Regions from separate parts of the Bradyrhizobium sp. USDA 3397 genome, predicted to be linked through region 4. Evidence: predicted binding sites of a transcription regulator. Region 4 holds the regulator's gene; each other region holds the start of a gene.
What was found. Region 4 encodes LexA, which represses DNA repair genes until DNA is damaged. Its sites were predicted from a motif close to TGTTCNNNNTGTGTTCNG; they were not measured.
Positions count from the first base shown of each region.

Region 1: a site for LexA is predicted at 2,857-2,874, ahead of ACVWYQ_RS05340 (single-stranded DNA-binding protein). Genes of this name have one in related genera too.
Region 2: a site for LexA is predicted at 2,957-2,974, ahead of recA (recombinase RecA). Genes of this name have one in related genera too.
Region 3: a site for LexA is predicted at 3,624-3,641, ahead of ACVWYQ_RS13865 (PA0069 family radical SAM protein). Genes of this name have one in related genera too.

Region 1 is NZ_JBSSDS010000001.1:1,137,119-1,144,695, forward strand. It holds gene gyrA (DNA gyrase subunit A) at 1-1,468, opposite strand, end outside; gene ACVWYQ_RS05335 (DUF2306 domain-containing protein) at 1,661-2,059, opposite strand; gene ACVWYQ_RS05340 (single-stranded DNA-binding protein) at 2,208-2,702, opposite strand; gene ACVWYQ_RS05345 (outer membrane protein) at 3,140-3,937, shown strand; gene ACVWYQ_RS05350 (outer membrane protein) at 4,175-4,873, shown strand; gene ACVWYQ_RS05355 (outer membrane protein) at 5,097-5,852, shown strand; gene uvrA (excinuclease ABC subunit UvrA) at 6,128-7,577, shown strand, end outside.
Region 2 is NZ_JBSSDS010000001.1:2,129,096-2,136,672, reverse strand. It holds gene ACVWYQ_RS10180 (hypothetical protein) at 302-598, shown strand; gene ACVWYQ_RS10175 (hypothetical protein) at 697-951, shown strand; gene ACVWYQ_RS10170 (hypothetical protein) at 982-1,170, opposite strand; gene ACVWYQ_RS10165 (DUF2798 domain-containing protein) at 1,407-1,658, shown strand; gene ACVWYQ_RS10160 (hypothetical protein) at 2,215-2,385, opposite strand; gene ACVWYQ_RS10155 (hypothetical protein) at 2,542-2,742, opposite strand; gene recA (recombinase RecA) at 3,066-4,154, shown strand; gene ACVWYQ_RS10145 (hypothetical protein) at 4,261-5,193, shown strand; partial or broken gene gcvP (aminomethyl-transferring glycine dehydrogenase) at 5,324-7,577, opposite strand, start outside.
Region 3 is NZ_JBSSDS010000001.1:2,919,900-2,927,476, forward strand. It holds gene ACVWYQ_RS13850 (glycosyltransferase family 39 protein) at 1-756, opposite strand, end outside; partial or broken gene ACVWYQ_RS13855 (ribonuclease HII) at 1,024-1,882, opposite strand; gene ACVWYQ_RS13860 (VOC family protein) at 1,959-2,414, opposite strand; gene ACVWYQ_RS13865 (PA0069 family radical SAM protein) at 2,439-3,602, opposite strand; gene ACVWYQ_RS13870 (phosphoketolase family protein) at 3,813-6,227, shown strand; gene ACVWYQ_RS13875 (acetate/propionate family kinase) at 6,230-7,402, shown strand; gene ACVWYQ_RS13880 (RMD1 family protein) at 7,491-7,577, opposite strand, start outside.
Region 4 is NZ_JBSSDS010000001.1:1,245,469-1,253,045, reverse strand. It holds gene ACVWYQ_RS05885 (GAF domain-containing protein) at 1-532, opposite strand, end outside; gene ACVWYQ_RS05880 (hypothetical protein) at 750-1,184, opposite strand; gene lexA (transcriptional repressor LexA) at 1,570-2,271, opposite strand; gene ACVWYQ_RS05870 (molybdopterin molybdotransferase MoeA) at 2,448-3,656, opposite strand; gene ACVWYQ_RS05865 (hypothetical protein) at 3,876-4,079, opposite strand; gene ACVWYQ_RS05860 (HAD family hydrolase) at 4,238-4,861, opposite strand; gene ACVWYQ_RS05855 (alpha-hydroxy acid oxidase) at 4,888-6,021, opposite strand; gene ACVWYQ_RS05850 (S41 family peptidase) at 6,324-7,577, shown strand, end outside.

The DNA of each region.
Region 1 (7,577 bases), 110 kb from region 4:
GATAGTCGCCGATCTCCCCGGCGAGCTTCGACAGCTCGCCGCCAATCTCGTCGCGGCCGAGCGCGGTGAGACGTGCGAGACGCAATTCGAGGATCGCCCTCGCCTGCTCCAGCGACAGGCGGATCGTGCCGTCCTCGTTGATCCGGTGACGCGGGTCATCGATCAGCGTGATGATGTCCTCGACGTCGCGCGCGGGCCAATCGCGCGTCATCAGGGTATCACGGGCCGCCGCTGGTGTCGGCGAGGTGCGGATCACCTTGATGATCTCGTCGATGTTGGCGACCGCGATGGCGAGGCCGACCTGCTCATGGGCGCGCTCACGCGCCTTGCGCAGCTTGTACTTGGTGCGCCGGGTGACGACCTGCTCGCGGAAGCCGACGAAGATCGTCAACATATCCTTCAAGTTCATCGTCTGCGGACGCCCGGAATCGAGCGCAACTGCGTTGACGCCGAAGCTCGTCTGCAGCGGGGTGAACTTGTAGAGCTGGTTCAGTACCACGTCGGGCACGGCGTCGCGCTTGAGCTCGACGACGACGCGATAGCCATCGCGGTCGGACTCGTCGCGCAGGTCGGAGATGCCCTCGATCTTCTTTTCCTTGTAGAGTTCGGCGATGCGCTCGACCATCGTCGCCTTGTTCACCTGATACGGAATCTCGGTGATGACGATCGCCTCTCGATCCTTGCGAATGGTCTCGAACGTGACCTTGCCGCGCATGACGATGGAGCCGCGGCCGAGATGGTAGGCGCTGCGGATGCCCTGGCGTCCGAGGATGATGCCGCCAGTCGGGAAATCCGGGCCGGGAATGATGTTGATGAGCTCGTCGATGGTCAGCGAGGGATTGTCGATCAGCGCAATACAGGCGTCGATCACCTCGCCGAGATTGTGCGGCGGGATGTTGGTCGCCATGCCGACGGCAATGCCGCCGGCGCCGTTGACCAGCAGGTTCGGGAACCGCGCTGGCAGGACCACCGGCTCCTTCTCGGAACCGTCGTAATTGTCCTGGAAGTCGACGGTGTCGCTGTCGATGTCCTCGAGCAGCTTCAGCGCGATCTTGGTCAGGCGGGACTCGGTGTAGCGCATGGCCGCCGCCGGATCGCCATCGACCGAGCCGAAATTGCCCTGCCCGTCCACCAGCAACTCGCGCATCGAGAAGTCCTGCGCCATGCGCACCAGCGCGTCATAGATCGCCTGGTCGCCATGAGGGTGGTATTTACCCATGACGTCACCGACGATACCGGCGGACTTCTTGTGCTTCTTGTCGGGCGTGAAGCCCTGCTCGTTCATCGAGAACAGGATGCGCCGATGCACCGGCTTCAGGCCATCGCGCGCATCGGGCAGCGCGCGCGATACGATCACGCTCATGGCGTAATCGAGGTAGGACTTCTTCATCTCGTCGAGGATGGAGACGGGGCGAATGTCCGAGGGTTGCGCCGGCTGGTCGCCGGGCTTGTTATCGTCGTCAGCCAAGGGGAAATCCGGTGAGGTTTTATCTGGGAATCATATAGCGCATCGAGGGTTGGATAACCACCCTGACAGGGCCGCCGGAGGCGCTTTTTCCCTTCGTTTTTTCATGCACTTACCGGGGTGACGAGAGGTCATTTCCGGACAGCCCTCGGACGTCGGCAACCCCTGCGCCGGAGAGTGGATTTCGGCCACGGCTCAAGGCCCGAAAACCACTGTATGCATGAGCCGGCCGGGCATGAGGGTGAACAGCCCGGCAATGACGAGTGCGCCGAAGAAGATCGAGGCCATCGTGATCTTGTGGCGGCGAACATTGTGAGCTCTTGCAGCCGTCACGCCCAATACGAGCATCGCCAACGCGAAGATCGAGAGCAGATGGATCGGGCTCCATTGACCGACCAGACGGATTTCGTGAATCCAGAACGAGGTGAGCGCCACGACGAGCATCAGCACCACCCAGACCCAGCCCAGAGCCCGGTGCGGAAGGGTGCCCTTGGGGGCGATGAGCTGAACAATTCCGAGGACGAATGCAGCCATCGCGGCAAAGGCATGCAGCGGGATCGCCGGAGCAGCAGCAAGAAGCGGTCCAAGACTCATGCAGCAGTCCCCGATCGGCAGCGGCTCGCCGTCTGACGCACAACATGAGGCAAGCTTAGAAAATCAAGCTTTGCCCGTTGATTGACGAGAAATCCAAGCGCGGCACGCGAGCACACCGATGCAAAGGACGAGCGCCCGCTATTTGACCTCAGAACGGGATATCGTCGTCCATGTCGCTGTTGCGGCCGCCGCCGGCGGCAACGGGACGGCGCGGCGCGCTGCTGACGGGTCCGGAGGAGCCGAAGTCGCCGCCCGGCTCGTCGCCGAAGCTGCCACCTCCGCCGCCGCCACCGCGGCCGTCCAGCATCGTCAGCGTCGAGTTGAAGCCCTGCAGCACGACCTCGGTCGAATATTTCTCGACGCCGCTCTGGTCGGTGTACTTGCGGGTCTGGAGCGCGCCTTCGATGTAAACCTTTGCGCCCTTCTTCAGATACTGTTCGACGATCTTGCAAAGCGGCTCAGAGAAGATCACGACGCGATGCCACTCGGTCTTCTCCTTGCGCTCGCCCGTGTTCTTGTCGCGCCAGGTCTCCGAGGTCGCGATGCTCAAATTCGCGATCGGCCGCCCGTCCTGGGTGCGGCGGATTTCGGGATCCTTGCCGAGATTTCCAACCAGAATGACCTTGTTGACGCTTCCCGCCATCGCCGCTCTCCACTCCGAATGCCACTGAATTTCAAAAGGGCGAATCCGCTGCCCGCGTTCCTCTGCGCCCGCTAGGGCGACCCTATACGCTTGCGGGCACCGATCAGCCTGCCACCCCCGGGGTTATCCCCATATATAGCATCCCCTTCCGTTTTGTTCCAGATTTGTTCTTCATCGCAATAGGACAGCCATTCTGGCCCATTGCCAAAATAATGAGCAGCGCTCCGATGGAACCTTCTTGGGTTCCCCTGAACGAGAAAAACCGCTTAACATTCATTAAGTTGTTCCATTCACTTGAGTGGCGAGTGTGGCATTCCGGAGACGGACTCTGCCCCATTCTTAGGCTACATTCGCGTTGGAATTGATTCATATGGGCGTCGCGCCTGATCAGCCGCTTCGGGGAGTTTCAAGAAGCGGACGAAACTGGGGAGACTGTAATGAACAAGGTTCTGTTTGGTGCAATCGGTGCAATGGCGTTGGGGCTGTCGGGGCCGGCAAGTGCAGCGGATCTTGCTGCGCGTCCCTACACAAAGGCTCCGGCCCCTGTCGCTACCGTTTACGACTGGAGCGGCTTCTACATCGGTATCAACGGCGGCGGCGGCACGAGCCGTAAGTGCTGGGATTTCGTCGACACCACGGGCCTCGTCACCGGCGCCGCCGGCACCCTCGTCGGTGAAGGATGTCACAACGCGACCGGAGGCACGGTCGGTGGCCAGGTCGGCTACCGCTGGCAGTCCGCTAATTGGGTGTTCGGCGTCGAAGGCCAGGGCAACTGGGCCGACTTCTCCGGCGACAATGTCAGCCTCGTCTTCCCGGGCTCCGCGCTCGTCACCGGCAGCCGCAACCGGTCTCAGATCGATGCCTTCGGCCTGATCACCGGCCAGGTCGGCTATGCCTGGAACAATATCCTGGTCTACGTCAAGGGCGGCGCCGCCGTCGTCAGCGACGAGTTCGACGTCTACGCGGCGCCAGGCACGCCCGGTGCGGGCACCCTGCTCGCCTCGGCCGATCACACCCGCTGGGGCGGCACCGTCGGCGCGGGCGTCGAGTTCGGATTCGCACCGAACTGGACGCTCGGATTCGAGTACAACCACCTCTTCCTGGGCCACCAGACCCGGGACTTCACGACGCCAGGCGGTGCCTTCTTCGGATCCGATCGCATATATCAGGACGTCGACATGGGTTTGGTCCGGCTGAATTATCGCTTCGGCGGCCCGCTGGTCGCGAGGTACTGATTCCCTCTGATTTCGTGAGCGATGGAAGGGCCGGCCCCAGCGCCGGCCCTTCTTTTTTGCGCACGACGGCTGGACGTCAATAAGTCAGCAACCATCACCTTTTCGGCTGTTGTGGCTTTTCGGAGACACAACTTGCGGCTTTGGTGGTGTAAAGACGGCGCCAGTTGGGCCGTTGAGTCCGCTGCCCTTCCGTGAGGGAAGGCAACAACAGAAACTGGGACTGGGATTAAGTTGAAAATGAAAAAGGTTTTGTTGGCTTCGGCCTGTTTGTTCGCTCTCGCGGCCCCCGCTTCGGCTGCTGATCTGGCAGCCCGCCCCTACACCAAGGCGCCCGCGCCTGTGGCCTCGGTCTACAACTGGACCGGCTTCTATCTCGGTATCGTCGGCGGCGGCGCCTGGGAAAACAGCTCCGATGATCCGCGCATGCAGGGCGGTTTCGTCGGCGGCACCGTTGGCTACAACTGGCAGACCTCCAACGTCGTGTTCGGCATCGAAGCTGATGGCGCGTGGGCTGACGTAAACGCCTCAGCGACCGGTCTTGTTGATTTTGGTGGCGCCCTCGTTCCCACGACGGTCAGTTCGCGTATCGACGCGCTCGGCACCGTGCGTGGTCGCATCGGCTGGCTCGCTTCCCCGAGCGTCCTGCTGTACGCCACGGGTGGTTACGCCTGGATCAACAACAAGATCAGCGTCAGCGCGCCCCCTGTTCTGAGCCTCTCGGAGAGCCAGTTCCATTCGGGCTGGACGGTCGGCGCGGGCGTCGAGGCGATGTTTGCTCCGAACTGGTCGGTCAAGGGCGAGTACCTCTATCGCAGCCTGGGCGGCGAGACCTACTTCTCGGGCGTCTTCCCGGTCAACACCGGCACTCTCGACCTCCACACCGTGCAGGTCGGCGTGAACTACCACTTCGGCGGCCCGGTCGTCGCCAAGTACTGAGCTTCGTCTCTGACGCATCATCGTCACGAAAGGCCGGCCTCGCGCCGGCCTTTTTGTTTGTTGCGGCCGCCCGTTCGCTCGCGTTTTCGAAGGGGTGTGGCCGCTGGGTGACACAACCTTTGGCTTAAATGGTGTAAAAGCAATGACGTTGCTTGAGTCATAAGGTCCGCTGCTCTTCCGCTCTCCGGAAGACCGGAATGAGAAATGGAAGTGGGGAATGGATATGAAGAAGCTTTTGCTGGCTTCGGCCAGCTTGTTCGCACTCAGCGCGTTGTCACCGGCCTCGGCGGCCGATTTGGCGGCCCGCCCCTACACCAAGGCTCCGGTGGCGCCGATCGCGGTGTACAACTGGAGCGGCTTCTACCTCGGCGCCAACGCCGGCGGTGGCTGGAGCCGCAACTGTTGGGATCTCACCAGTGTCGGCCCCGTCGTGGTCGCTCCGGCGGTGGCCGAAGGTTGTCACAATGCGACCGGCGCACTCGTCGGCGGCCAGATCGGTTATCGCTGGCAGTCCGCCAACTGGGTGTTCGGTCTCGAAGCCCAGGGCGACTGGGCTGACCTGAAGGGTTCGAACATCAGCTCGCCTGCCGCGCTCGCGCCGCTGGTGAACGAGACCAGGATCGACGCCATCGGCCTCTTCACTGGCCAGGTCGGTTATGCCTGGAACAACGTGCTTTGGTACGTGAAGGGCGGCGCTGCCGTCACTCACAACAAGTACACTGGCAGTTTTGGCGGCGTTACGCTCGACACCGCGAACGAAACGCGCTGGGGCGGTACGGTCGGCACCGGCATAGAATTCGGCTTCGCCCCGAACTGGTCGGTCGCTGTCGAATACAACCACCTGTTCATGGGCAGGCACAACGAGACCTTCACCTTCCTCGGCGTGACCACTCGCACCGACAGCATCAAGCAGGACGTGGACATGGCTACCGTTCGCCTCAACTACACCTTCGGTGGCCCGGTCGTCGCGAAGTACTGATCAAGACCGACGTCACATCGTCACGAAAGGCCGGCCTCGCGCCGGCCTTTCTTTTTTGGCCGGGTTGCTCCGGGAGCGGTTCCGCGCGTTCCTGCTGCCAGATCCCGCCAGCACGCCAACAATCCGTTGACGATTCGCAAGTCCCACTGGAAATCCGCCGCCGTTCTTCCTACGTTCGCTGCCATACCCATCGGCGCCGATCCCGGTTCCGGGCGCAGCGCGCCTTTTTTGTTGGCGCGATCGCGCACCTTTGGGCTTCCTTGAGGGCAACTCGGATGGATGAAGTGATCAAGGCGAAGCGCCAACAACAGAACGCGGGCTCGAGCCTGCGCGCAATTACGATCCGCGGCGCGCGCGAGCACAACCTCAAGAATATCGACGTCGAGATTCCCCGCGACAAGCTGGTGGTGTTCACCGGGCTATCCGGCTCCGGCAAATCCTCGCTCGCCTTCGACACGATCTATGCCGAGGGCCAGCGCCGCTACGTCGAATCGCTGTCGGCCTATGCCCGCCAGTTTCTGGAGATGATGCAGAAGCCCGACGTCGACCAGATCGACGGCCTGTCGCCGGCAATCTCGATCGAGCAGAAGACGACGTCGAAGAACCCGCGCTCCACCGTCGGCACCGTCACCGAGATCTACGACTACATGCGCCTCTTGTGGGCCCGCGTCGGCGTGCCCTATTCGCCGGCCACGGGCCTGCCGATCGAGAGCCAGACCGTCTCCCAGATGGTCGACCGCGTGCTGGCGCTGCCCGAGGGCACCCGCCTCTATCTGCTCGCCCCCGTCGTGCGCGGCCGCAAGGGCGAGTACAGGAAGGAGCTCGCCGAATGGCTCAAGAAGGGCTTTCAGCGCGTCAAGATCGACGGCACCTTCCATGAGCTGGCGGAAGCCCCTAGCCTCGACAAGAAATTCCCGCACGACATCGACGTGGTGGTCGATCGCATCGTGGTGCGCGCCGATATCGGCCAGCGCCTCGCCGAGAGCTTTGAGACCGCGCTGAAGCTCGCCGAAGGCCTTGCCGTCGTCGAGTTCGCCGATGCGCCCGCGGCTTCTGCGCCTGCGGAGGAAAAGAAGAAGACCGCGAAAATCCACGACAAGAGCGGGCCCGAGCGCATCCTGTTCTCGGAAAAGTTCGCCTGCCCGGTCTCCGGCTTCACCATCCCCGAGATCGAGCCGCGCCTGTTCTCCTTCAACAATCCCTATGGCGCCTGCCCCGCCTGCGGCGGCCTCGGCGTCGAGCAGCATGTCGACGAAGACCTCGTCATCCCCGAGAAGGATCTGACGCTGCGCAAGGGCGCGATCGCGCCCTGGGCCAAATCGTCGTCGCCCTATTACGTGCAGACGCTGACCGCGCTCGGCAAGCACTACAAGTTCACGCTCGACACCAAGTGGAAGGATCTGCCGAAGAAGACGCAAAACGCGCTCCTCTACGGCTCGGGCGAGGACGAGATCAAGTTCTCCTACGAGGACGGGGTGCGCTCCTACGACACCAAGAAGCCGTTCGAGGGCGTCATCACCAACATCAACCGCCGCTACCGCGAGACCGAGAGCGAGTGGGCGCGCGAGGAGCTGGCGAAATATTTCCACGACGTCCCCTGCGAGGGCTGCAAGGGCTTTCGGCTCAAGCCCGAGGCGCTCTGCGTCAAGGTCGGCGGCAAGCATATCGGCGAAATCTCGGAGCTGTCCGTGAAGGGCGCCGGCGCGTGGTTCGAGACCGTGCCGG
Region 2 (7,577 bases), 880 kb from region 4:
AAGTCACCCGGTCTCGCGCCGGCCGCCTCGGCTTGAAAATGCCTGACTTGGCCCGATATGATGCCTCGCTTGGGTAGGGGTGGATGATGTTGCGTCGGTGTGTCCTCGTCTTTTGCATGGGCCTGCTCGGTCTCGCGCTGAGCGGGTGCACCAAATGCGGTCCGATCTGGGACGATTGGCTGCAGGCGCCCAAATCATGCCGATCGGATCGGCACTAGCGGCCACCGGGTCGTGACCGGGCTGACGAGGATGACACGGCGCGCAGCGATCCGCGCCTCATGGAAGACTTAAGGAGTGGATGATGAAGCTTTTCCGTTTGGCCGCGGTGCTGGCCGTGCTGGCGGGACCTGCCTACGCGCAAATGCCCAACATCAATTTGATGCAGGATGCCCCGAGCAAGTCGCCGGAGGAGAAGGCCATCGAGGCCGAGCGTGAGAAGGCCTACAAGGAAACGCTGAAGAAGATTCCGGATTCCAAGCCGTCCAGCGATCCCTGGGGCGGCATGCGCGCCGAACAGCCGAAGCAGCCGGCGGCGCCGAAGGCGTCGGCCGCAACCAGTGCGCCGAAGAAGACCAAGAGCGGGACGGCCGCCAACTGATCCGTTCCGGGGAGGCACAACGCTCCTCGGAAGGACTCCTCTTGATCCGGCCGGCGCCCTACATTGTCCGTAGCGTAGTGCGCAGAGGAAGGCAGGACATGGCCGATCGTCCGCAGGATCTCGCCGAGCGGATGGCGCGCCGGCGCAAGGCCGCCGGCAAGTCCGGCCAGTCCGCCGGCGACGGCTATCTGCGCGAGACCTTCACGCTGCCGCGGGCGGCGGCGCGGGAGCGGGCGCAGGCCTTCTTCGCCCGCTACCCCAAGGCCGGCTATATGAGCGAGGTCGAGACCTGGCGCGAATTGCCCGGCGGCGATATCGAGTTCACCATGCGTCGGCTGCCCAGCGCCGACTGACGCGCGCTATGACGCAGAAGGCGAAACGGTTCAGGCCGTCTTTCGCCCGATCGCCTTCAGCTCGCGGTCGATGCGCAGCTGCACGCGCCGGATCGCCAGCAGATCGATCCTGGTCTCGGTCTTGCCGGTCTTGATCCGGTCGCCGATGCGGAACTGCCACTGCCAGATTCCGGGAATCGCCGTCTTGGCGATGGTGAACTCGACGCCCCTGTGATTCATGGTCACCTCCCACGATTCACCCTTGTGCCTGCAAACATGTTGGTCGTCGCAATATTCCGCAGGCAAGAAAAATGTCGCCCGCGGCCTCCGTGGTTCTCCGACCATGAACAAAGTTCCTGGAGCCGGCCGGGGTGCATCCGGCGGTCCCGCAGCGCGGTTCCAATCGAAGCGCCGGATCCGCTCGACGGCATGTGCCTTGCTTGCGTGATCCCCGGGCAAGCAACCATGGGCGCTTCATGCTCGGCATTCCCCGCCGCTACTCGCATTTCGTCTTCGGCATCATCCAATCCGGGCTGACCTCGCTGATCGCGGCGGGAGTGGCCAGCTTTCCCGCAGGCAGCCCGATGCTCTTCGTGCGGCACTGGATGGTGTCCTGGTTGATCGCATGGGCCGCGATGCTGCCGGTCGTGCTGCTGGCGGCGCCCGCGATCCGCGCCTTCTCGCTGCGCCTGACCCAGGAGGAGCGGGAGCCCCGCGCCGGCCGGTAGCCGGGCGAACCATAGCCGGCTGGCTGGCGAAAGCAGGCGCGCGAGCGAAAGGCCGCACACTGGCCCCGTACCGGTCCCAATTTCGACATCCGTCCGCACCACTGCGGACACACCCGTCGGCAAGATTTTATCCGTTCGGCGCAGCCATGGGGGAAACGTGGCGCGCCGGAAACGGGGTGGCATCATATGGATAACGTAGAGCGGTCATTCGCCGCCGCGACGGCGGCTGGCTTCGTCGTGCTGGTGATAGGCCTGGTTCTGCTGGCGGTGCTGTAGCAGGCGCGCTGCTGCGGACGGAATTGACGTGCCGGGCCGTCCCATCGACGGTGCCGGCGCGCCTTGCCTCTCAAAAGTGGCAAAACAACCCCATGCACAGTAGGTCCTGGCGATTTCATCGCTTCGCCAATGGCTCGCTGGTAGTATTTAGCTACCCGGTGCATCTGCGGTCGCGGCGCCCCGACCGGCGATGCCGATCGGAGGTTCCGGCCAAGGACCGGAGCGGAGTGCCGCATCGCGGGCGGGCCAGGCCCGCTCCGGAGGGCGGTCCTGGCAGTGCTTAATGAACCTTGATCTCGTTCAGCGGCAGACGGAGCTCGGCGGCGCGCTCTTCGCGGTCCTTCTTGCGGAACTCGTTTTCCTTGCGCTCGAACTTCACCATCTCCTCGTGCGCCGCGTCCAGCAGCGGCTTTCGCCTGAGCGTATCGTGCTGCGTGTCGTTGTTCGTCATGATCAGAGGTCCCCAAAAGTTGCGGTCCCATCCCCACAGAAGGCCCGAGACCGCCAAAAGGTTCGGTGCCGTAGGATTACGGAAACATGACGGCGGCCCAGTCGCGCGTCGTTGATCCCGGTCATGTTCGCTTCGAGGAACCCGGCGCAGGCCCGGCTATTTCGGCGGCTGCAGCCCTGGCGATTTGACCCAATCGTTCAGATGATTGGCAACGTCGGCCTGGCGCGCCTTCTTGAGCAGCGCGTCCCGCTCCGGCCCCGGAGGTAGCTTGGACGCCTGCTCGCGGAGCTGCTTCACCCATGCCGACAGCCGGTCCTGAAGGGTCAGTTGCTGCTTGAAACGTCGTCGCTTCAACATGGCGCGCTCTTTCCGTGCCAGGAGGCGGGAGCGCGAGGTCAGCGGTCTCATCACCGAAGTGGCCACGGTCCGCGCGGTGATGATGCATTAGGATCCAGAAATGGATCCGCGTCTGTTCAGTTGTGCACTCAGTGCGGACGGCGTGACGATCCAGCATGGCAGGTTCGACCAGCTCCGTTGTCTCCTGGTCCAGTTAGAAAGACAAAATCCGCAAAAGAACATATTGCGAACTGAGAACAAATGAGGTACATTGCTTTTATCGCCGAGCTGCCTCGCAACTGTTTGTCCCTCACGCGAATCCTCGCCATAAGGAGCACGACCCAATGTCCGCAACTGCCCTGCGTATCGTCGAAGGATCCTCCATGGACAAGAGTAAAGCTCTGGCCGCCGCGCTCTCCCAGATCGAGCGGCAGTTCGGCAAGGGCTCGGTGATGAAGCTCGGCAAGAACGACCGCTCCATGGACATCGAGGCGGTGTCCTCCGGCTCGCTCGGGCTCGATATCGCGCTCGGCATCGGCGGTCTGCCCAAGGGACGCATCGTCGAGATCTACGGGCCGGAATCCTCCGGCAAGACCACGCTGGCGCTGCATACGGTGGCGGAAGCGCAGAAGAAGGGCGGCATCTGCGCCTTCATCGACGCCGAGCACGCGCTCGATCCGGTCTATGCCCGCAAGCTCGGCGTCAACATCGACGAGCTCCTGATCTCGCAGCCCGACACCGGCGAGCAGGCGCTGGAGATCTGCGACACCCTGGTGCGCTCGGGCGCGGTCGACGTTCTCGTGGTCGATTCGGTGGCGGCGCTGGTGCCGAAGGCCGAGCTCGAGGGTGAGATGGGCGATGCGCTGCCGGGTCTTCAGGCGCGGTTGATGAGCCAGGCGCTGCGCAAGCTGACGGCCTCCATCAACAAGTCCAACACCATGGTGATCTTCATCAACCAGATCCGCATGAAGATCGGTGTGATGTACGGCTCGCCGGAAACGACCACCGGCGGCAATGCGCTGAAATTCTACGCTTCCGTCCGCCTCGACATCCGCCGCATCGGTGCGATCAAGGAGCGCGACGAGGTGGTCGGCAACACCACGCGCGTCAAGGTGGTCAAGAACAAGCTGGCGCCGCCATTCAAGCAGGTCGAGTTCGACATCATGTACGGCGAGGGCGTCTCCAAGATGGGCGAGATCCTCGATCTCGGCGTCAAGGCCGGCATCGTCGAGAAGTCCGGCGCCTGGTTCTCCTATGACAGCCAGCGCCTCGGCCAGGGCCGCGAGAATGCCAAGGCGTTCCTGAAGGGCAACCCCGACATCACCGCCAAGATCGAGACCGCGATCCGGCAGAATTCCGGCCTGATCGCCGAGCAGATCCTCGCCGGCACGCCGGAGCGCGACGCCGACGGCGAGGAGCCGGCGGACGAGTAAGCCTTAACGCGAAGAGCTTTTCGCGAGGAGCGGGCACTGAGGACGTTGAGTTGCCGACGTCTTCGGTGCCCGTTTCGTTTGTGCGTTGCGTTGATCAGGTGGTGCGATGAAGCGGCTGATCTTGACGACAGATTCATCCGCCGCCGGCGCGATACAGCGGGCGGGCCTCGCCGACCTCGTCATGGCGATCGAGCGCCGGCTTGTTTGGGGATCGCTGCCGTCCACCGCGGAACTCGATGCATTCTGGCGCCTCGAAGGCTCGGGCTCTCACGGGCTGATCGAGCTGTTCTTAGAGTATGACACGGTCGAACTGTGGATGGAGCCAGAGCCAAATGCGCAATTGATCTTGCTCTGGCTGCTCGACCATTGCGGCAGCGATAGAGCGGCAGCCTCCAAACTCGTGATGCGTCCGCTGGACATCGCCGTGAGCGGTCTCGGTCCCGAGGGCCTCGCGAAGCTGAACCCGCCGCTGGTCAGGCTCACGCAAGATCACGTTGGCCTGGCGGGTCGCGCGTGGCGAGCTTATCGTGCGCCGACGCCACAGGCCTGGTTCGGCCTGCTCGAAACGGACTTGCGCCTGCTTCCGAAGCTCGAGCATTGCGTCGTCGCCCTGCTCGAAGAGCTTCCAAACGTGACCAGTGGCCTTGGCGCCACGGAAATGCGGATGCTGGAATCAATCGCGCCGGGTGGGGTGCAGCCCTATGACGTCTTCCCGGGATATCAGAAGCCTAACGAGCGTCGCGTCTTCGACTACTGGGAGGTGGGGGCGTTGCTCGATGGACTTGCGCGCTGCCCGGTGCCGGCCGTATCCGGCCTGGAGGAGGGACCGTTCACGCTCGACATGCATGATGATGCCCTCCGTCATGCACGATACAAGCAATCCCGCTTGTCGCTCACGGATCTCGGCAAGGCGATCCTCGCAGGAGACGAGGACTTCTGCCGCCATAATCCGCTTCGGCGCTGGTGGGGCGGCACCCTTCTCGCCAACGAACGGCTTTGGCGCTGGGATGACGAACGCCGGTTGTTGGTTGCGCCCTAGAGACACATTCACTGTTGTGGGGTAACCGAAGGCGTAATCCGCCACTGTTCATCTCGGTGAAAGCAGACGTGGTGGGTTACGCAGGCGACAGCGCTTCGCGCCGCCGCCCGCGAACCCACCCTACGAAACCTCACTCCGCAGCTTCCGCGTAATCGCTCACCGGCGGGCAGGAGCACACGAGGTTGCGGTCGCCGTAGACGTTGTCGACGCGGCCCACCGGGGACCAATATTTGTCGGTGCGCGAGACGCCGGCGGGAAAGCAACCCTCGGTGCGGGTGTAGGCGCGCTTCCAATCGTCGTCGGCGATGTCGTGCACGGTGTGCGGGGCGTGGCGCAGGGGCGAGGCCTCGATCTTGAAGCGGCCGGCCTCGACCTCTGCGATCTCCTTGCGGATCGCGATCATGGCGTCGCAGAAGCGATCGAGCTCCGCCTTGGATTCGGACTCGGTCGGGCTCGATCATCAGCGTGCCCGGCACCGGGAAGCTCATGGTCGGGGCGTGGAAGCCGTAATCGATCAGGCGTTTTGCGATGTCGTCGACGGTGACGCCGCTGGTCGTCTTCAGTTGACGGGGATCGACGATGCACTCATGCGCGACGCGGCCTTTGGCGTTCTTGTAGAGTACCGGGAAGTGCGGATCGAGACGCGCTGCGATGTAATTGGCGTTGAGGATCGCGATCTCGGTGGCGCGCTTCAGGCCTTCGTCGCCCATCATCAGGATGTAGATGTAGGAGATGGTGAGGATCGAAGCCGACCCGAACGGCGCGGCCGAGGCCGGGCCGACCGGCGCTTCAGCATTCGTCATCGGATGACCCGGCAGGAACGGCGCGAGATGCGCCTTGACGCCGATCGGGCCCATGCCGGGGCCGCCGCCGCCATGCGGGATGCAGAAGGTCTTGTGCAGATTGAGATGGCTGACGTCCGCGCCGTAATCGCCGGGCCTCGAGAGGCCAACCTGCGCATTGAGGTTGGCGCCGTCCAGATACACCTGGCCGCCATGGCCGTGCACGATGTCGCAGATCTCGCGGATGTGCTCCTCGAACACGCCGTGGGTCGAGGGATAGGTGATCATGACCGCGGCGAGATTGTTCGCATGCTTCTCCGCCTTGGCGCGAAGATCATTGACGTCGACGTCGCCGTTCTTCTCGCAAGCGACCACCACGACGTCCATGCCGACCATCGCCGCCGAGGCCGGATTGGTGCCGTGGGCGGAGGAGGGGATCAGGCAGATCTTGCGATGGCTTTGTCCGCGCGCGGCATGATAGCCGCGGATCGCGAGCAGCCCGGCATATTCGCCCTGCGCGCCCGAGTTCGGCTGCAGCGAGATCGCGTCATAGCCGGTGATGTCGCACAGCCATTTTTCCAGCCGCGCGAACAGCGCGTGGTAGCCGGCCGCCTGCTCGCGCGGGACGAACGGATGCAGCGAGCCGAATTCCGGCCAGGTCAGCGGCATCATCTCGGTGGTCGCGTTCAGCTTCATGGTGCAGGATCCCAGCGGGATCATGGCGCGGTCGAGCGCGAGGTCGCGGTCGCTGAGCTTGCGCATATAGCGCAGCATCTCGGTCTCCGAGCGATGCGCGTGGAACACGGGGTGGGTCAGGAAAGCGGTGGTGCGCTTCAGATCGTCCGGCAGTGCCTCGCGCGTCTCGGCATCGATCTCGGCATAGGCGAGAGAGCCGCCGAAGGCGCGCCAGACCGCTTCGACCGTCGCAGGCGTCGTGGTCTCGTCGAGCGCGATGCGAAGCGCGGTATCACCGACACCGAGATTGATCTTCTCGCTTGCTGCCCGCGCGACGATCTCGGCGCGCTTGCCGCCGGCATCGACGCTCAGCGTGTCGAAGAAGCTGTCCGATTGCGGCGCGAAGCCGAGCTTGCGCAGGCCGCTCGCCAGTACCGCCGTGCGGCGATGCACGTTGCGCGCGATCTGCGTGAGGCCCTCGGGGCCGTGATAGACCGCATACATCGAAGCGATCACGGCGAGCAGCACCTGTGCGGTGCAGATGTTGGAGGTCGCCTTCTCGCGGCGGATGTGCTGCTCGCGGGTCTGCAGCGCAAGCCGGTAGGCCGGCGCCCCGCGGGAATCGACGGAGAGGCCGACGATGCGGCCGGGCAGCGAACGCTTCAGCGCATCGCGCACCGCCATATAGGCCGCGTGCGGCCCGCCATAGCCCATCGGCACGCCGAAGCGCTGGGCCGAGCCGATCGCGATGTCGGCGCCCAACTCGCCGGGCGAGGCCAGCAGCGTCAGCGCGAGGAGATCGGCGGCCAGAATCGCGAGCGCGCCCTTGGCCTTCAGCGCCGCGATCGCCGGCCTGAGGTCGCGCACCGCACCGGAAGAGCCGGGATATTGCAGCAGCGCGCCGAGCACGTCTGATTTGTCGAGGTC
Region 3 (7,577 bases), 1.7 Mb from region 4:
GCCACCGAGCAGCCAGGCCGCATGCAGCGCGCGGGCGTTGAGCTCGGCGACTTGCGGCAAGGCCGGCAGCGTCAGCGTCTCGGCACGCATCAGAAAGACCGCATAGGGCAGCGCCAGCACGGCGACGACGATCAGCGCGAACAGCGGATCGAGTCCGCGCAGCGTCCGGCGGCCGCCGGCGGTCGAAACCGCGAAGACGACGATCAGCAGCAGCAGGAAGACCGCGGCGGGCGTCGTCAGCAGCAGGAGGCCGGCTTCGATCGACCAGGCGAACCAGGCATTGCCTCGGCGCTGGCCGATGATCTGCCAGGAGTGCAGCAGCAAGAGCGCCCAGAGCGGCCGTGCGAGGATCAGCGGACCGAAGTCCAGCGCGGACGAGGAGAAGGCCAGCACCGTCATGGTGAGCAGCACGGCAAGCACGGCCTGCTGCGAGCCGACCACGGCACGGGAGAGATGATAGAGCGCGATGAAGGTCGCGATCTCGCAGAGCTGGGCGAGCACATAGACGCCGAGCATGTGGCCGCCGGCGGCGCGATAGGCGATGTCGGCAAGCCAGACCGCAAGCGGCGGGCCGAGATCGGTGCCGACCTGGTATTCCCTGCCGAAGGCCAGAAGGGTCGCGAGAGTGCCGGGCGGGCTGCGGTAGAACACCAGCGCCACGAACAGCCACATCGCGGCCTGCAGCAGCACCGCAATCCAAACGATCAGCCGCGGCCGGGCGCGAATGAGCTCGATGACCAGGGAGGTAAACCGCATGCAACGTCCGAAGGTGCAGCCAACCCGTCCAGCCGGCCCTATTCGCTCACGTCTGTTTTGATAAAGGGCGCTGTGCGTCGTGGCAACTTCGGTCTGCTCCCTCTCCCCGTTCTTACGGGGAGAGGGCCGGGGTGAGGGGCTGCATCCGCGAACACGGCAACAGTTGGACTCGCGGAGAGTCCCCCTCACCCGGAATGCATCTGCGATGCATTCCGGCCTCTCCCCGCAGGCGGGGAGAGACGAAGGAGCGCTGCCGAAAGAGAAATCCTAGAGGCCGGCGGAAGCGTCGATCTCGACGCTCGCCTCCACCTGCACCTCGACCTCGGTCACCGAGAACAGGTCCTGCACCGGCTCGACGGTCCAGGGCATGTGCTTGGCGCGGGCGGCGGCGACGGGGGCGAAGAAGCTGCGGTGGTGGATGGAGGGGCCGAGGCGATCGAGCGCGTCGAGATGCTCGGGGACGGCGTAGCCCTTGTGCTGCTCGAAGCCGTAGCCCGGGCAGTCCTGCGCCAGTGCGCACATCAACCGATCCCGGGTGACCTTGGCGACGATGGAGGCCGCCGCGATCGAGAGCACGATGCCGTCGCCGCCGATCACGGCCTCGCAGTCGCATGCGGTGTCGAGCCGGTCGCGGCCGTCGACGAAGACGTGCCTGGGCGCCTCGGGCAGGGCCACCACGGCGCGCTTCAGCGCCCACAGCGAGGCACGCAGGATGTTGTCGCGGTCGATTCGCGCCGGCGAGGCGACGGCGACCGAGACCTGCGCGGTGGCGCAGATCTTGTCGAACAGCTTTTCGCGCTCCTCGGCGGTCAGGCGCTTGGAATCGTCGATGCCGCGGGGAATCCGGTCGGGATCGAGAATCACGGCCCCCGCCCACCACAGGGCCGGCTAGCGGGCCGCGGCCCGCCTCGTCGCAGCCCGCGACCGGCCAGACGCCGCGCTTGATCAGCGCGCGCTCGCGGCGGAAGCTCGGGGGAGCAACGGCGATGATGCCCTTCTTGCCCGCAGGAACCTTCGCCGCATCGGCCGCAGAGATCTTTGCCGCCTTGGCGGGCACAGCCTTCTGCGCGGCCTTTTTCTTTGGCGCGGCTTTGGCTGGGGTCTTGGCGGAGGGGTCCCGAATCATGGCTGGGATCGTGCGCACGCAGCTTCGCCGACGCAACCGGGAACCCAGGATATTCCCGTTATTCAGGCCGCCCGCCCTACTCCGCCAGATGCACCCGCCGGTCCTCGCCCACCTTGATACCGGGCGCGACCACGACTTCCCAGACATGTGCATCGGGATCGGCAAAATAGCCGCAATAGCCGCCGTAATCGGTCGCGTGCGCCGCCTTGAGCAAGGTGGCCCCCTTCTCCACGGCGAAGGCCAGCACCTCGTCGACCTCCTCGCGGGTCGCGCAATTCCAGGCGAGCGTCATGCCGCGAAAGGTCGTGGGCCTCGGCTGGTCCTCCAAGGACGCGTCCGCGGCGAGCCGATCCCAGTGATAAAGCGCGAGCACCGGACCGCCGGTGTCGTAGAACGCAACCGCCTCGCCGGTCTCCTTCAGCCGGCGCGAGAAACCGAGCGCTTCGTAGAAGGCGATGCTGGCGCGGATGTCGTTCACACCGAGCGTGATGACGGTCAGCCGCGGCACCGGCACGGCGAGTTCCTTAAGCATGCGACACCTCTTGCACGTGTCCGCTCAAAACAGGCTGAGCTGATCGCCGTTCCGCTTCGGCCGCGCAAAGTGATCAATGGTCAGCTTTGAGCGCCGCTTGTTGAGGCCGAGCCGCTGGCAGGCGATCTCGAAACGGCGGCCGATGGTCCAGGCCATCGGTCCGGTGCCCTTCATCCGCTCGCCCCATTTGGCGTCGTAGTCGCGCCCGCCGCGCATGTCGCGGATCAGGGTAAAGACGTGGCGATAGCGGTCCGGATAGTTCGCCATCAGCCATTCGCGGAAGAGATCGCGCACCTCCAGCGGCAGCCGCAGCAGCACATAGGCGGCTTCCTTGACGCCGGCATGGGCGGCGGCGTCGAGGATGCGCTCGATCTCAGAATCGTTCAGCGCGGGGATCACGGGCGCGACCATCACCGTGGTGGGAATGCCGGCCTCCGAGAGCTGCTTCAGCGCCTCCAGCCGCTTCGGCGGCGTCGAGGCCCGCGGCTCCATGGTGCGCGCCAGCTTCGGATCGAGCGAGGTGACCGAGATCGCGACCTTGGCGAGGTTGCGCTTGGCCATCCGCTGGAGAATGTCGATGTCGCGCAGCACCAGCGCCGATTTGGTGACGATGCCGACGGGATGCGAGGTGCGCTCCAGCACTTCCAAAATGCCGCGCATGATTTTGCGCTCGCGCTCGATCGGCTGGTAGGGATCGGTGTTGGTGCCGATCGCGATCATTCGCGGCTCGTAGCCGGGAGCCGCAAGCTCCTTCTCGAGCAGCGAAGGCGCCTCGGGCTTCACGAACAGTTTTGACTCGAAGTCGAGCCCCGGCGACAGGCCGAGATAGGCGTGGGTCGGCCGCGCGAAGCAATAGACGCAGCCGTGCTCGCAGCCGCGATACGGATTGATCGAGCGGTCGAAACCGATGTCGGGGGAATCGTTGCGAGTGATCACCTTGCGCGAGGTGTCGATGGCGACACTCGTCTTGAACGGCGGCAGCTCGTCCAGGCTCTGCCAGCCGTCATCGAAAGCGACGCGCGCCTCAGCCTCGTAGCGGCCGCTGGCATTGGATTGTGCGCCCCGCCCTCGCCTTCGCGCGCGGTCGATGGCGACGCCAAGCTCGGGGAAATCTGAAGGCGCACCCGCCGGCTCGGAGGGCGCCGTGACCGGCGGGTGCTTGAGAGCATGAGAGGATGCTGGACTCATGCAGCCAAGATAGCACGGCGCGGGAACAAATCAAGAACGCAAACCAAAAACGTGAAAACAACCCCATGCACAGTAGAGCTGCCCAACCTTCGCGCGCCCGCCTTTGACCTCACGCAACACGGCCGTCACGACCATCCCGTCTCATGCCCGACGGATCGATCGCCCTGGAACCGGGTTGGTGACGATCGCGAAGTGAAGGTCGGCAGGAACATGACAATCCAAAAAAAAACGGCCGAAGCGAGCAGCGACCTCGATCTGCTCGATCGCTATTGGCGCGCCGCCAACTACCTCTCGGTCGGGCAAATCTACCTGCTCGACAATCCGCTGCTGCGCGAGCCGCTGCGGCCCGAGCACATCAAGCCGCGTCTGCTGGGTCATTGGGGCACGACGCCGGGCCTGAACTTCATCTACGCCCATCTCAACCGCGTCATCCGGGCGCTCGATGTCAGCGTGATCTATGTCTGCGGTCCCGGCCATGGCGGTCCGGGCATGGTCGCCAACACTTATCTCGAAGGCAGCTACAGCGAGATCTATCCCGATATTGCGCGCGACGCGGACGGATTGCGCAAGCTGTTTCGGCAGTTCTCCTTCCCCGGCGGCATCCCGAGCCACGCCGCGCCGGAAACGCCGGGCTCCATCCACGAAGGCGGCGAGCTCGGCTATGCGCTGGTGCACGCCTATGGCGCCGCATTCGACAACCCGGATTTGATCGTCGCCTGCGTGGTCGGCGACGGCGAGGCCGAGACCGGGCCGCTCGCTGCGTCCTGGCACTCCAACAAGTTCCTGAACCCCGCCCATGACGGCGCGGTGCTGCCGATCCTGCATCTCAACGGCTACAAGATCGCGGGCCCCACCGTGCTCGGACGGATGCAGGACGCCGAGATCCGGGACCTCTTCCGCGGGTTCGGCCACGAGCCGCTGTTCGTCACGGGCGACGATCCCAAATTGATGCACCAGGCCATGGCCGATGCGCTGGACGTCGCATTCGCCAGCATCCGCTCGATCCAGCAACATGCCCGCGACGGTCGCACAAGCGTCGAGCGGCCGCGCTGGCCGATGATCGTGCTGCGCAGCCCGAAGGGCTGGACCGGCCCGAAGGAGGTCGACGGCAAGAAGGTCGAGGGTTTTTGGCGCGCGCATCAGGTGCCAGTCGCAGGCTGCCGCGAGAACCCGGCGCATCTCAAGGTGCTCGAAGACTGGATGCGCAGCTACGAGCCGGAAAAGCTGTTCAATGGCAACGGCGCCCTCGTTGCCGAGCTTCAGGCGCTCGCGCCCGACGGCGTCAGGCGCATGGGCGCCAATCCGCATGCCAATGGCGGCGTGCTGAAGAAGGAGCTGAAGCTGCCCGACTTCCGCAGCTTCGCGATCGAGGTGCCGCAGCCCGGCGAGGTCGTGGCGGAAGCCACGCGCGAGCTCGGCAAATTCCTGCGCGACGTCATTCGCCTGAATGCGAAGGCGCGCAATTTCCGCATCATGGGCCCGGACGAGACGGCATCGAACCGGCTCGACGCCGTGTTCGAAGCCACCGAACGCGTCTGGATGGAGCCGACCGAGCCTTACGACGTGCACCTCGCCCAGGACGGCCGCGTCATGGAGGTGCTGAGCGAGCATCTCTGCCAGGGCTGGCTGGAGGGCTATCTGCTCACCGGCCGGCACGGCTTCTTCTCGTGCTACGAGGCCTTCATCCACATCGTGGATTCCATGTTCAACCAGCATGCCAAATGGCTGAAGGTGACGCGGGAGCTGCCGTGGCGGCGTCCGATCGCCTCGCTCAATTATCTGCTGACCTCGCATGTCTGGCGCCAGGACCATAACGGCTTCAGCCATCAGGACCCCGGTTTCGTCGATCTCGTCGCCAACAAGAAGGCCGACATCGTCCGCATCTACTTCCCGCCGGATGCCAATACGCTGCTGTGGATCGCCGACCATTGCCTGCGCACCTATAACCGCATCAACGTGATCGTCGCCGGCAAGCAGCCGGCGCCGCAATGGCTGTCGATGCAGGACGCGGCGACGCATTGCGATGCCGGCATCGGCATCTGGACCTGGGCTGGAACGGAGGATGGAAAGGGCGAGGCCGACGTCGTCATGGCCTGCGCCGGCGACGTGCCGACGCTGGAGACGCTCGCTGCCGTCGACCTCCTGCGCAAGACGCTGCCGGACTTGAAAATTCGCGTCGTCAACGTCGTCGACCTCATGACGCTGCAGCCGAGGGAGCAGCATCCGCACGGCCTGTCCGACCGCGACTTCGACAGCCTGTTCACGCGCGACAAGCCTGTGATCTTTGCCTATCACGGCTATCCCTATCTCATTCACCGGCTGACCTATAGCCGCACCAACCATGCCGGAATGCATGTGCGCGGCTTTGCCGAGGAGGGCACCACGACGACGCCCTTCGACATGGTCGTGCTCAACGAACTCGACCGCTATCACCTTGCGATCGAGGCGATCGAACGCGTGCCGGGACTGGCGACCAAGGCCGCGCAGGTGAAGCAGCAATTCCGCGACAGACTGATCGAACACTCCCGCTATGTCCGTGAGCATGGTGAGGACATGCCTGAGATTCGTGACTGGGTCTGGCAGAACAGCGCCGGCGGCAACACGCCGGCCGAGGCCGGCGACTAGCGATGCCGGACACGGTCCTCGTCCTCAACGCGGGATCGTCGAGCATCAAGTTCGGCCTGTTCGATGTCGCGGCGGCCGAGCCCGCCCTGCTCTGCAAGGGCCTGCTGGACGAGCACGAGGCCAAACCCCGGCTGGTGGTGAAAGGCCCTGCAGGCGAAGACCTGTTCGAGACAAGCAAGCAGGCGCCGCAGGCAGCCGGCGACCATCTGTTCGCGGACGTGCTCGCCTTCATCGAGGACCGGTTCGGTGGACGCAGCCTGCGGGCCGTCGGCCATCGCATCGTGCACGGCGGGGCGGATTATTCAGGCCCGGTGGTCCTGATGGACGACATCATTGCGAAACTGGAGGCCTTGACGCCGCTGGCGCCGCTGCACCAGCCGCGCTGCCTCGCGCCGGTGCGAACGCTGGCGGCGATCCGGCCCGAGCTGACGCAGATCGCGTGTTTCGACACCGCCTTCCACCACGGCCTCGCGCCGCCCGCGAGCCGCTTCGCCATTCCCAGGCGATTCGAGGCGCGTGGCGTCAGGCGCTACGGCTTTCACGGCCTCTCGTTCGAATATGTCGCGGGACGCCTGGCCGAGATCGCGCCGGAGCTCGTGGCCAAGCGCACTGTCATCGCGCATCTCGGCAATGGCGCCAGCCTCTGCGCCTTGCGCGATAGCCGCAGCATCGACACCACGATGGGGCTGACGCCGCTCGACGGCCTCGTCATGGGCACGCGCTGCGGTGCGATCGATCCGGGCGTGCTGCTCTATCTGCAACAGTACGAGAACATGTCGGCCCGGGAGGTCCAGCACCTGCTCTATCACGAGTCAGGCCTGCTTGGCGTTTCCGGCATCTCCGCGGACATGCGTACACTGCTGGCGAGTAGCGAGGCTGCGGCGCGCGAGGCGGTCGATCTCTTCACCTTTCGTGCGGCGCAGCAGGTCGCGATGATGGCGGCCACGCTCGGCGGCCTGGATTGTCTGATCTTCACCGGCGGCATCGGCGAACATGCCAGGGAGATCCGCGGCGCCATCGGCCAGCGTCTCGCCTGGATGGGCGTGCGCATCGACGCCGCAAGCAACGATGCCGCGCGCGAGCGCATCAACGGCAACGACAGCACCGTCGCGGTCTTCGTTATTCCCACCAACGAAGAGATGATGATCGCGCGCCATTGCGCGGCGCTGATCTAGGGGGTTATGCCATTGCGGAAACACCCTCTCCGCAGGCGGAGAGGGTGTGCACTTACGTTGTAGCAATCAAACCTGAACTCATCGTGCTTTAGTGACCGCGGCCGGTCAGGAGCTGAAAAGTCCCCATCGCGATCTCGATCACGATCAGCACCACGATCGCGATCTCCAGGCGCAG
Region 4 (7,577 bases):
GCAAGAAGCTCTTGGCGTCGTGCAAGTCCTTGATGATCAGTGGCAGGCCCGCCTTCCAGGTGCGTCCGGGCAGGCCGAAGCCGCGCGGAAATCTGGTGTGGCGGGAGTTGAATTCGAACATGTCCGCGGTGCCGTAATAGCCATCGACGAGCCCCATCTCATGCGAGAGATCAGGATCGTTGTGCCAGAGTTCGATCGCGCCGACGTGCGCCTCGTCGTCGCCGCAGAACAGCACCAGCACGGCTTGCAGGAATTCGCCCGCGAACACCGGCACCGCCACGCCGCAGGTGAGGCCGGCCGCAGCGGCCTGATCGGTCCGCTTGAAATAGGAGTTGGCGAATTTCGTGAGGATGACGGGGTGGCCACAGGCCCAGGCCTTGCCTGGAAGTCCCTCGTCATATCCGAAGTGCAGCTCTTCGCTGACGGCCTTGAACGCGGACAGCCCTTCGTCGTAGAGGCCGCCGCCGAATTCCAGCCGCATGCGCGTCCGGTCGGGTACCCAGAGTTCAACGACGCGAATGAAGGTCTTCATCGAGCCTGTCCGCCGCCTCAAGCCACTGCAGCATCGGTCATTTGGCTGCGGAGCGAACGTTCAAAATTCAGGCAGGACGGCCCAAACTTCATGCGGCGACGAGGCGCGGCGGCGGGCTCGCCGATCGAATGTCCTGAAACAAAAACCCACCGGGCTCGCCGGCCTCGGCCGGCGACGGCAATTTCAATCCCGGGCTCGGCCTTTCGGCCGAAGGGCGTCAGCCGATCGGCAGGCGCGTGATCGTGGGCCGCGTGTCGGCGACGGTCTGCGGCTTGTGCTCGCGCTCGGGGGCCGGCTGCGTCACCGGCAATTGCAGCACGGTCGCGCGCTGGCCTTCGACGAGCTGCGTCACCAGCACATATTTGCCGTCGGGAAATTCGATCGCGTCATGATGGCGATCGGGAATGTGCGGGTCGATCTTGCCGAACTTGCCGACGCGAGAGTTCACGGTGCGCGTCCAGATCCAGCGGTTGTCGTAGCGGACGTCGTCGGCGAAAGCGAGCTCCGTTCCCGGCAGCAGACAGACCGCGACGGAGGGATCGGCTTCAGAAGCGAAGCCGCGCGTCGAGGTGCCGCGGAAGGTTGTCGTGACGATCGTCTCGCCGACTACGGCGGGGCGCGTCGCGACGGCATGCAAGCTGTAGTCACACATCGGGTGCTCCTCATGCTGGGATAGCGACCCGCGTCTCTTTCGAGGCGCAGGCCTCTATCAGAGTGGAAGCATACAACGCTCTGCTCGGTTATGGGCAAATCTGCGGCTCGCGTTCGCAGCACGCGATCACATTATCTTTCCCGGATTCGATAGGAACAAACCTCGCGTCCTTGCATTCGGCCGGAGCTATCAGCACTGCCGGCACAACTCTACCGGCGAAGCAGAAATGGCTGCGCGCCTGCGCGGGCGAATGTCGCGCGGGAAGATGGACCGGACAGCCGGCGCAGAACCAGAGAAACCGTCCAGCCGGAGCGGACAAGTATCCGCTCCGATCCTGGATCGCCGATGCCGATCGAAGCGCGCGCGGCGCTTGAGACTTCCGGTATCAGTACTTCCGGTAAAGCCCGATCAACTTGCCCTGGATCTTCACGCGGTTCGGCGGAAGAATGCGGACCTCGTAGGCGGCATTGGCGGGCTCGAGCGCGATCGAGGCGCCGCGGCGGCGGAAGCGCTTGAGCGTGGCCTCCTCGTCGTCGATCAATGCCACCACGATGTCGCCGGTATTTGCGGTCTCGTTGCGCTGGATCAGCGCCATGTCGCCGTCGAGGATGCCGGCCTCGACCATCGAATCGCCGCGCACTTCGAGCGCGTAGTGCTCGCCCGAGCCGAGCATGTCCGGCGGCACGCTGATGGTGTGGCTGCGGGTCTGCAGTGCCTCGATCGGCGTGCCGGCGGCGATGCGGCCCATCACGGGCACCGCGACCGGGCGCTCGCCCTCGTCCGCGGGCGGGCTGGAGCTCGCGCGCACCTTGCCGAGATTGCCCTCGATGACGCTCGGGGTGAAGCCGCGGCGATTGCCGGCGGCGGCCTGGAGCTCGGGCAGCTTGATCACCTCGATGGCACGGGCACGGTTGGGCAGGCGGCGAATGAAGCCGCGCTCCTCGAGCGCAGTGATCAGGCGATGGATGCCTGACTTCGAGCGCAGGTCGAGCGCATCCTTCATCTCGTCGAAGGACGGCGGCACGCCGCTTTCCTTCAGACGCTCGCTGATGAACCGCAGAAGCTCGTATTGTTTGCGCGTCAACATCTCGACCAAAGTCCCCCGGTTGATGTCGTTCGATTCCGAGACGATGAAGTCGGCAATAAGCCGCTACATCCTCGAAACAAATCATGAACGGACACTATATGTTCGATATGTGTTCCGCAACTGCTTAATTTATGGTGAACGCGGCCAAACTCGCGGAATGCGTGTGGCTGGGCGGCTCAGACGGGCAGCCGGAGCACCTCGCAAGGCGTCCCTGCCTCGGCCTTCGGCGCGAACGGTGCACGCACGAGAAGTACCTGTGCCGCAGCGAGATTCGCAAGCAGGGAGGAGTCCTGATGGCTGACGGGAAGGGCGACGCGCGTGCCGTCGTCGCGCACCTCCAGTCGCGCACGCAGATAATCCTCGCGCTGGTCGTTGGCGGCGAGATCGCGGCCCAGCACGGCGCGCTCGCGCTGATGATGAATCGCTGAACGGCCCGACAGGGCGCGAATCAAGGGCACCATGAACAGGAAGGCGCACACGTAGGACGACACGGGATTGCCGGGCAGGCCGATCACGCGCATCGCGCCTAGTCGACCGTGCATCATCGGCTTGCCGGGCCGAATCGCGATCTTCCAGAACGCCATCGCGATGCCTTCGCCCTTGAGCGCCTGCTGGACCAGGTCGTGGTCGCCGACCGACGCACCGCCGGTCGTGATCAGGATGTCGGCGCCGCTCTCGCGCGCGCTGCGGATGCCGGCGGACGTCGCCTCCAGCGTATCGGCGGCAATTCCGAGGTCGATGGTCTCGGCGCCCTCGCTGCGGGCGAGCGCATGCAGGGCATAGCCGTTGGAATAGACGATCTGGCCACGACCAGGCGTGGTGCCTGGCATCACGAGCTCGTCGCCGGTGGCGAGAACGGCAACCCTCGGGCGGCGGATGACGGCGAGATGCGGATGATTCATTCCGGCGGCAAGGGCGAGATCGCGCTCGGTGAGACGGATTCCCTTGCGCAGCAGCACGTCTCCTTCGCGGAAGTCGACGCCTGCAGGGCGGATGTGCCGGCCGAAAATGGCGGCTTCCTTGATCGTGACATGTTTGCCGTCGGCAGCCGTGTCCTCCTGGATCACGACGGCATCGGCGCCGTCGGGAACGACGCCGCCGGTGAAGATCCGCACGGCTTCGCCGGGGCCGACGCTTCCCGCGAACGGCCGGCCCGCCGCGACCTCACCGACGACGGTCAACCTCGAATCGTATGCCGCGTCCGCCGTGCGCACGGCATAGCCGTCCATCGCCGACATTGCCTCCGGCGGCTGCGTGCGCCGTGCCGCGACATCGCGGGCGAGCACACGATGGTAGGCCTCGTCGAGGCAAACCATCTGTTCAGCCAGCGGCTCGACGCCGGCCAACACCGCGGCAAGCGCGTCAGAAACCGGCATCAGGGCCACGGGCGAACTCCTGCTGAGCACATCAGTCAATGGGCGGCGAGAGTTCTAGCCGAGTGCAGGCGTGAGGCAAAGCAGCACGCGGGATGATTTATCCTGCGTGATCGCGGGGTGGAGGAGGTCGGCTCAACTCCGCCGCGGCATGATGCGGAAGGCGAGACAGACCGGAACGAGGATTGCCATGGCAAGGACGAGAATGACGAGCGCCACGGCCAGCATCGGTCAACGCTCCGTCGGATCGCCTGGACTGAAATCCGCGACGTCGGGCGCCTTGGGACCCTGATCTTTGTCGGGCAGCGGATCGGCCTGGGATTTCAGGTCGGCGGCCTTGCTGATCAGCTTGGCGGAGAGGTCAGAATCCGAGGTGGTTCTAGCGAATTCGAGCAGGAGAGAGGCTTGCTTGGTGAGATAGGTCTTGCCCAGCACGTCGATCAGTCCAATGTAGAAGTCCCAACGGACTCATGAGTCCGAAAGGTGGTATTCCGTTCCCGGAACTCTGTATAAAAATGCACAAAGTGATCAGGTTCCACAATTTCAGCAGTTTTTGTTCCGGCAAGTGAGCGCGCTCCGGGCTTTCCCGCGGCTCAGATCCCCAGTGCTTTCAATGCGTTCCCGACATCGCGCGGCGAGGTGACATGCACGGCGGTCAACCCCCGCGCCCGCGCTCCCTCGATGTTCTCGGCGAGGTCGTCGAAGAACACGATGCGCTCGGCCGGCACGCCGATCGCCGCCACGACATGGTCGAAGGCCTCGGCATCCGGTTTGCGCAGGCCGATGCTGGAGGACAGATACAGCTCGCGGAAATGGCCGAGCAGACCGGCATATTCCTTCGAGAAATAGTCGACGTGCGGCCGATTGGTGTTGGAGAAGGCATAGAGCGGCATCTGCTTCGCCGCCCGCGGCAGCAGCTCGGCGATATCAGGCATCTCGCCGGCGAAGATCGCGTTCCAGCCTTCCAGGAATTGCGCATCCGAGATGCCGATCCCGAGCGAGGACCGCAGCGAGGCGAAATAGTCCGCATCGCTGATCTTGCCCATCTCGTGCAACCGGTAGGCCTCGTCGCGCACATAGCGCGCGATGATGGCCTCGGGCTGGCAGCCGGCATGTCCCGCCCAGCAGGCGATCGCCTTGGAGAAGTCGATGTCGAGCACAACGCGCCCGAGGTCGAACAGCAGCGCATCCGCGCTGCCGGGAGAGAGCGATGTCATTGCGTCCTTCACTTCAGTATGGCGCGTCAGTAACGATAGGGCTCGTGATCGAACAGCGGGAACGCGCTGAACACGCTGGGCGCGTTGGTGGCGGTCGCCGGATGCAGGCAGGATTTATCGATCTCGGCGAATGAGGTGGCGCCCAGGAGGCCGAGGCAGCGCAGCACCTCGTCTTCGAGCAGCTCCAGCATCCGTGCGACGCCGGCTTCGCCGGCTGCCGCCAGCGCCCAGCATTGCAGCCGGCCGATGCCGACGAGGTCGGCGCCCGCCGCGATCGCCTTGACGATGTCGGTGCCGCGGCAAAAGCCGCCGTCGACCATGATCCTGGCGCGGCCCTTCACGGCGTCGACGATCTCCGGCAGCACGTGCATGGCGCCGCGGCCGTGGTCGAGCTGGCGTCCGCCATGGTTGGAGACGTAGATCCACTCGACGCCGTGATCGAGCGCGATCTGCGCATCCTCGGCCGTGGCGATACCCTTGAGGATCAGCGGAATTTTGAACGTATCCTTGATCATCTTCACGGTCCGCCACTCCAGGCCCTTCTGGAAATCGCCGCCGGTGGCGCGCAGGCGGCTCTCGCGAACGTAGCGCTTGGCGATGTCACGTTCACGACGGCTGTAATGGGCGGTGTCGACGGTCAGGCAGAAGGCGGCATAGGCGTTCTTCTCGGCCCGGCTGACGACATCGGCGACGAAAGCATCGTCGCCGCGGACATAGAGCTGATAGAGACGCAGTGCATCGGGGGCAGCCTCGGCGGTCGTCTCGAGGCCGGGCTCGGACACCGAGCTCAGCATGTGCGCGGCGCCGAACCTGCCTGCAGCGCGCGCGACGCTCGCCGCGCCATCCGGATCGAAGATCTCGAGTGCGCCGACGGGAGCCAGCACCACCGGCAGACGCAGCTTGCGGCCGAACTGCTCGACGCTGCCATCGATCCTGCGCACGTCGCGCAGCACGCGCGGGCGGAAGGCGATCTCGTCGAGCGCCATGCGATTGCGCCGCATCGTGGTCTCGGTCTCGGCGGCGCCGACGATGTAGTCCCAGGCATTCTGGTTGAGGTTGGCGCGCGCCTTCCGGATGAACTCGTGCAGGTTCTGGAACGGCTCGTCGCTGGCGCCGAGCTCGACGTTCCGTTCCGGCCGGATGCGGGGCGCTTCATTCATTGTTGTCCTCCCGAGAATTTGAAGTCTTGTCGCCATCGCCTATCGCGTCCGGCCCTCCAAAACCATCCTAAAATCGCATAGCTGCGAGGCGTGAGCGGCTCGGACCGGCGTCGTGTTGCTTCGAAACAGTTTCGGAACGTTGCCAAAAGTTTAGGCCAAGGCGAAGAGATTTCTTCGGTGTACCCGCCAGCGCGGCATCCCGGCCTTGAAGAAACCAGAATGGTATTGTGAGAGATGGACTGGATCGCCATTTGCATGGCGTTTCCCAGCCTCAAGAGAAACGCCAAGCAAAAGGCACCTTCATGCGGAAAACCCTGCTGTTCCCCCTGGGCGCGCTCACGGGAGCGTGCCTGACCCTTCTGGTAGCCAGCCCGCAGGGCGGCGTATGGGCAGCGCGGGCGGCAGTGAGTGCGAATGATGCTTATTCCCAGCTCAATCTGTTCGGCGCGGTGTTCGAGCGGGTCAAGGCCAGCTATGTCGAGAAGCCGGACAATGCCAAGCTGATCGAGGGGGCGATCACCGGCATGGTGACCTCGCTCGACCCGCATTCGCGCTACATGAACGCCAAGGCCTGGACCGAGATGCAGGAGACCACCTCCGGCGAGTTCGGCGGGCTCGGCATCGAGGTCACGATGGAGGATGGCCTCGTCAAGGTCGTCTCGCCGATCGACGACACGCCGGCTTCGAAGGCCGGCATCATGTCCGGCGACCTCATCGGCAAGATCGACGGCGAGGCCGTGCAGGGCATGACGCTCGAGCAGGCGGTCAACAAGATGAAGGGACCGGTCGACACCAAGACCAAGCTGACCATCATCCGCAAGGGCGCGGATGCGCCGCTCGAGGTTGCGATCACGCGCGAGATCATCCATGTGCGTCCGGTGCGCTTCCGCGTCGAGAACGGCGACATCGGCTATATCCGCATCACCTCGTTCAACGAGCAGACCGCCGACGGCCTGAAGAAGGCGATCGCCTCGGTCTCCAAGCAGGTCCCGCCGGAGAAGCTCGCCGGCTACGTGGTTGATCTGCGCAACAATCCGGGCGGCCTGCTCGACCAGGCCGTGTCGGTGTCGAGCGCCTTCCTGCAGCGCGGCGAGGTCGTTTCGACCCGCGGCCGCAGTCCGGAAGAAACCCAGCGCTTCACCGCCCATGGCGGCGACCTCACCAAAGGCAAGCCGATCGTGGTGCTGATCAACGGCGGCTCGGCCTCGGCCTCGGAGATCGTTGCCGGTGCACTGCACGACCACAAGCGCGCGACGTTGATCGGCACGCGATCGTTCGGCAAGGGCTCGGTGCAGACCATCATTCCGCTCGGCTCCGGCAATGGCGCGCTGGCGCTGACCACGGCACGCTACTACACGCCGTCGGGCCGCTCGATCCAGGCCCAGGGCATCGCGCCCGACATCGAGATCCTCCAGGACGTGCCGCCCGAGCTGAAGGGGCGGATGGACACCATGGCGGAATCCCAGATGCGCGGGCATCTGTCGGCCGACGGCACCGAGCAGACCGGATCGCAGTCCTACGTTCCGCCGGAAGAGAAGGACGATAAGGCTCTGCAC